2 linked regions of the Pelagibaculum spongiae genome follow. The protein of the gene in region 1 binds, or shares a complex with, the protein of each later gene. Links are inferred from orthologs where the notes say so. Each region holds a gene or a part of one and is shown in the gene's direction. Other genes may lie near its edges.

Evidence for each region. Proteins that work in one complex are often made in the same cells at the same time.
Region 2: the proteins of trxB (region 1) and trxA are in contact, whole or in part, in a crystal structure (PDB 1F6M), measured with the Escherichia coli proteins. The link is inferred for Pelagibaculum spongiae from one-to-one orthologs.

Annotation. Positions count from the first base shown.
Region 1 is NZ_QDDL01000002.1:443,463-447,094, reverse strand. Bases 395-3,336 are described here. They hold trxB (thioredoxin-disulfide reductase), read left to right. Parts: upstream 395-1,358; coding sequence 1,359-2,315; downstream 2,316-3,336. Other genes in these bases: DC094_RS07945 (haloacid dehalogenase type II), read left to right, coding at 3,146-3,336; DC094_RS07950 (Hsp20 family protein), read left to right, coding at 2,552-2,995; DC094_RS07960 (GGDEF domain-containing protein), read left to right, coding at 395-1,211. Outside these bases: more of DC094_RS07960, read left to right, coding at 1-394; more of DC094_RS07945, read left to right, coding at 3,337-3,632.
Region 2 is NZ_QDDL01000006.1:135,136-137,875, forward strand. It holds trxA (thioredoxin TrxA), read left to right. Parts: upstream 1-1,077; coding sequence 1,078-1,404; downstream 1,405-2,740. Other genes in the region: rhlB (ATP-dependent RNA helicase RhlB), read right to left, coding at 1-884; rho (transcription termination factor Rho), read left to right, coding at 1,699-2,740. UniProt on the Escherichia coli protein: Participates in various redox reactions through the reversible oxidation of its active center dithiol to a disulfide and catalyzes dithiol-disulfide exchange reactions.

The DNA of each region.
Region 1 (3,632 bases):
AATTTCTAGTTTATGGTTTGTTGCTGGGAATGGCGGTTTATGGCGCGTTGTTTAGTACACCGAGTTTGATGCTGCGATACGCATTGTTTGTCGCAATGATGCTGCCATTATTGACACTGGCAACACGGGAGCAGCATTTAATATTTCCTTGGGCATTACCAGCAGTCGCTAGCCAATGGCTGTTGTTGGCGATCTGGTCATTGATTGTAGTGTGGATTTGCCGGGTGTTAGGTAAGCCAGTGGCTTTGTCAAAATGGTTGGTGCGCGCTGGTAATTTTATGTTGCCGATACACTTGCTGGTATTTAGTGCATTTTTAGTGATTGACCCTCGCATTAGCTGGCTATTTGCCGCACTGCTATTGGGAGCTCAGTTTCTTTGGTTGTCCCGGGTTCGAAGTGCTTATGATATGTCTGGTCTGCCAGATCCAGGTCCATTGCACCTATCATTATTGCCGGTGATGCTGTGGTGCGTGTCAGAATCACTGGCGACTTTTGATAATGCCGATCGATGGATGATTAGTGCATGGTGGTTGAATCGAACCTTGGTTTTTCTAACGGTGCTTTTAATGGGCAATGCTTTTTTCCGTCGTCAGCAGCAGCTGTGGTTAAAGCAAAAACAAGCGCATAAAAGTGAGAAGCTTACTAGTCGAGAGCAAGGTAAGCAGCTTGCCAAAGTAGCTAAAGAATCGCTGCAGAGCAGAAAAGAAGCAGAGGTTGCCAAGCTTGAAGCACGAACTGATGCGCTAACTCATTTACTGAACCGTAAAGCACTGGAAGAAGATTTACATCTTGTACGGCAGGTTTGGCAGCATGATCATACTCAGGATCATTTGATTATGGCGATAGATCTTGATGGTATGAAAGGGGTAAATGATAGTCTTGGTCATGCTGAAGGTGACCGAATGCTGCAGGTGTTTGCTACATCGATGCAGACTATGTTTCGAGCTGAAGATCGACTCTACCGAACCGGTGGTGATGAGTTCGTTGCGATACTAGGGATTCAAAATGCCAAGCAAGCTAGGCGAAGATTGGACTTGGCGTTAGCTTCGACTCGAGAGCAAGGTTATTCACAAATTGGCTTAAGTGCTGGCACCGCATTGGTTTCAGAATGTATGGGTAATGTAGAGCAGGCGCTTACGATTGCTGATAACCGGATGTACCAAGAAAAACGAAGCAAACCTTCCCATCGCAGTTCAATTCCGCAAAGATAATCACCATTTATCGGTTGGAAGATCATTGCTATCGAACGCTCTGTTTGAATAGTTTTTTCCAATAAAAGCCATTGATTGATTTGATTAGGCGGATAGTTCTCTGCCGTGTATTCTGTGGCAATTTTAAAATTCTGGAGTGTTCAATCCATGAGCGAAACCAAGCATGCTCGACTGCTGATTCTGGGTTCTGGCCCAGCTGGTTACACTGCCGCTGTTTATGCTGCGCGAGCCAATTTAAATCCGGTGTTAGTAACCGGTTTGCAGATGGGTGGTCAGCTGACTACGACTACAGATGTCGATAACTGGCCTGGTGATAACGACGGTGTTCAAGGCCCAGATTTGATGGAGCGGATGCGCCAGCATGCAGAACGTTTCGAGACCGAGATTATTTTTGATCAGGTTGGCAAGGTAGATTTCTCACAGCGTCCTTTCCGCTTGGAAGGTGATGATCGTACTTATACCTGCGATGCATTAATTATTGCCACTGGTGCTAGCGCTCAATATTTGGGTCTGCCAAGCGAAGAAGCCTTCCAAGGCAAAGGCGTTTCAGCTTGTGCCACCTGTGATGGTTTTTTCTATCGCGGTAAGAAAGTTGCGGTGGTCGGTGGTGGTAATACTGCGGTTGAAGAAGCACTGTATTTGTCCAACATCGCTGAAGAAGTCGTGGTGGTTCACCGTCGTGATGAGTTCCGTTCAGAAAAAATTCTGCGCAATAAAATTGCCGAGAAAGCTGAAAATGGCAACATCAGCATTGAATGGAATCACACGTTAGATGAAGTTCTGGGTGACCAGATGGGCGTGACCGGCATGCGTATCAAGAGCACTGAATCTGGCCAAACTAAAGATGTCGATTTGGCGGGTGTTTTCATTGCGATTGGTCATAAGCCGAATACCGGTATTTTTGAAGGTCAGCTGGAAATGAATAATGGCTATCTCAAAGTGCAGTCTGGCAGTGAAGGCAATGCGACCCAAACATCTATTGAAGGCGTTTATGCTTGTGGCGATGTGATGGATCACGTTTATCGTCAGGCGATTACTTCTGCCGGTACTGGCTGTATGGCCGCACTGGACGCTGAAAAGTATCTTGATGGTTTAGAAAGTTAAATTAAGCCCTGTTGCCATATTTAAAAGCCCGGTAATTATCAATAGTTACCGGGCTTTTTTTGTATAAGACATGTCGGCGTTAATAAATTAATTGAAAAAAATCATTTTAAAGCCCTTGGAAAGAAAAAAGTTATCCTTATATAGTAATCACAGACGCCGATTACGGGTCTGCAAACAATCCTTCTGCCATTTATGGAGAAGGTTATTTAATCAGATTGCTTTACGAGGATTTGACCATGCAAACTGTAGATTTCTCTCCCCTGTTTCGTTCCGCTATTGGCTTTGATCGCATGCTGAATATGCTTGATACAGCAAGCCGTGAAAGCAACCCAGCTTACCCTCCGTACAATATTGAATTGCTCGACGAAAATAGCTATCGAATTACTATGGCAGTCAGTGGTTTTGCTGAAGAAGAACTTGATATTCGTATGGAACGCAGTGTGTTAACTGTTTCTGGTAAGAAGTCTGAGAAAAAGCAAAAGCGACAATTTTTACATCAAGGAATTGCCGAACGCAATTTCGAACGCCGCTTTCAATTGGCAGATCATGTAAAGGTTGTTGATGCAAAATTGGAAAATGGATTGTTGGATGTCGAATTAATTCGGGAAATTCCTGAGGCAATGAAGCCAAAGTCTATTTCAATTAATGCTGGTGGAAAAACTAAGGTAGTAAATGGTTAGTGATTTAATAAAAAATCTAACTAATAGAACCTGAAGTGCAGGGGAGGTCAGATGAAAATCTGCCTCCCTTTTTTTGTTTTTAAAGCTAGTATAACCTTAAATAGAATTGTCAGTAAACAGATTGATCAGGCAATTCTCAGGAGAAACAGCATGAAGACCACCTTGGCTTTTGATATCTACGGCACTTTAATTGACACCCATAGCGTGGTTTCATTACTGCGGCATATGATTGACGATAAAGCAGTTGAATTCTCACAAAGTTGGCGTGAAAAACAGCTGGAATATTCATTTCGCCGCGGATTAATGAAGCAGTATGCCGATTTTTCAGTGTGCACTTCGCAGGCATTAGATTATTGCTGTGAAAAACATAAGTGCTATTTATCTGATGCTGAGAAAAAACAGCTACTTGATAGCTATCGAGAGCTGCCAGCTTTTTCTGATGTTAAACAATCATTACAAGTTCTTAAACAAAAAGAATTTCGTTTGTTTGCTTTTTCTAATGGCAAGGCTGATGCGGTTAAAGCATTGTTGCTATCAGCTGGAATCGATCATTTGTTTGAAGGTATTGTCAGTGCAGATAGTGTGCAAACCTTTAAGCCAGACCCTGCGGTTTATCAGCATTTTTTAGTTGAAAGTG
Region 2 (2,740 bases), on another replicon or contig:
CGCTTGTTTTGCGGTACATCACCACTTAACAAGCCGGCTTTTAATCCATTGCCTAATAAATAGCCACAGACTCTATCGGCTGCATGTTTGGTATTGACAAACACCATCGCGCGCTCAGGTTTTAACTGATTCACCAATCCCAGTAACAGAGGGATTTTTTCACTGTTGGCTGGGTGAAATAAAGATTCTTCAACTCGGTTGGCAGTTTTTTTGGTGCTTTCAATGGTGACTTGCTGCGGGTTATTCATGTGCTCGTAAGCTAGCTCATTCACTCGATAAGAGAGGGTGGCTGAGAACAGCATGGATAAACGCTTTTCAGGCGCTGGGCAACGGCGGATCATAAAACGAACGTCTTTGATAAAACCCAGGTCGAACATGCGGTCTGCTTCATCAAGTACCAGTGCATCAACTGCACGCAAATCAAAACAGCGTTGTTTGAGATAATCGATTAAACGGCCAGTAGTACCAATCAAAATATCAACGCCTTGGCTGACCATTTCCATTTGTTGGCGGTAGGCTGTACCACCATAAACACAGCCAATCGAAAAACCGCAGCTTTCAGCTAATAACTTGGCATCTTTTTCAATTTGAACTGCCAGTTCGCGGGTCGGCGCCATAATCAGAGCGCGTGGTTGATTAGTTTTTCGATTTGGATTGGCAGGTTTGGTGAGTAATCGATGGAATACCGCGGTCAAAAAAGCCAGTGTTTTACCGGTACCTGTTTGTGCTTGCCCTGCAACATCATGCCCTGCCAGTAGCTTTTCTAAAGCTTCGGCTTGAATGGGAGTGCAGTGGCTAATACCATTGCGGGCAAGGCCATCCAGCACCGGTTGCGCAAGAGGAAGCTGGTCGAAACGAATGTCGGTCAGGTGGGTGTTGCTCATTTATATTATCTATTTGGGCTTATGCCTAGCCGCCTAGCATAGCAGTCTCGACTAGCCTGACAAAATGACGTAACTGCTAGACGTAGAGACTAAGAAGTATTCTGGATTAGTTGGCTAAGGTTTCTGCCAGTTGAAATCTGTTTTATCGTGCATATATAAGGTGAGCATTAATGCATCATCAGGAGAATTAAGAATGAGTGATCATATTGTTGCAGTGACTGACGGCGACTTCGACGAGAAGGTACTGCAGGCTTCCGGGCCAGTCCTGTTAGATTTCTGGGCAGAGTGGTGTGGTCCTTGCAAAATGATTGCTCCTATCCTGGATGAATTAGCAGAAACTCTGGCAGGTAAAGTTACTATCGCCAAGATGAACGTGGATGAAAATAACGGCACGCCAGCTAAATTTGGCGTTCGTGGGATTCCAACACTTTTGCTGTTTAAAGATGGTGAAGTGGCCGGAATGAAAGTCGGTGCGCTGTCTAAGTCACAGTTACAGGCTTTTATTGAAAGCAATATTTAAATCGTTTTCTATACACCATGGCAGCGTTTTACGTTGCCTGGTTTATATTCAAGCGATTAAAAAAGTGTGACAAGTAACGGGGGTTTTTGACATGGAACAAGCACCCTGTTCAAAGGTTTGCTGGACAGCCCGAAAGGGATCACATACACTCCAGACAAATAGATTCTATTATAACCCCCTCGACTAACTACTTATCTGAACCGGACTTTCGGGAAGTTCTGCAAATTGTTACTCAAAGCTTTGCATTGAGTTATCAAACGCAGGAAGAAAAGCCGCACTAATCAGTCATGAGCTATGAACCTAACCGAGCTTAAGAAAAAACCCGTCTCAGAATTAATGGATATTGCCCAAGAGCTGGGTCTAAACAGTATCTCCCGTTCTCGCAAGCAAGATATGATTTTTGCCATCCTAAAGGCTCACGCCCGAAGTGGTGAAGACATTCACGGCGATGGAGTATTGGAAATTTTGCAAGATGGCTTCGGCTTCTTGCGATCAGCAGACAGCTCTTATCTGGCAGGCCCAGACGACATTTATGTTTCTCCCAGCCAAATCCGACGATTTAGTCTGAGAACTGGTGATACCGTTGCAGGTAAAATCCGGCCGCCAAAGGAAGGTGAAAGATATTTCGCTTTGCTGAAAGTGGATCAGATTAACTTTGAGCGACCAGAAGCTGCTAAACATAAAGTTTTGTTTGAGAGTCTGACGCCACTTTTCGCTGATGAACGAATGTCAATGGAGCGTGGTAATGGCAGTACCGAAGACATCACCGCTCGAATCATCGATCTTTCTGCACCGATTGGTAAAGGCCAGCGTGGCCTAATTGTTTCACCGCCGAAGGCTGGTAAAACAATGCTGATGCAGAATATCGCCCAGAGCATTTCGATTAATCACCCTGAATGTTACTTAATGGTATTGCTGATTGATGAGCGCCCAGAAGAAGTAACAGAAATGGAGCGTTCGGTTCGAGGTGAAGTGATTGCTTCTACCTTTGATGAACCAGCAAGCCGTCACGTTCAGGTTGCTGAAATGGTCATCGAGAAAGCCAAACGTTTGGTTGAGCACAAAAAAGATGTAGTGATCCTGCTGGATTCGATTACTCGTCTGGCACGTGCTTACAACACTGTTGTGCCGTCATCAGGCAAGGTGTTGACTGGTGGTGTTGATGCTAACGCATTGCATCGTCCAAAGCGTTTCTTTGGTGCAGCACGTAATGTGGAAGAAGGCGGAAGCTTGACCATTATTGCAACTGCCTTAGTAGATACTGGCTCTAAGATGGACGAAGTAATCTACGAAGAATTTAAAGGCACCGGTAACATGGAGATCCATCTGGATCGTA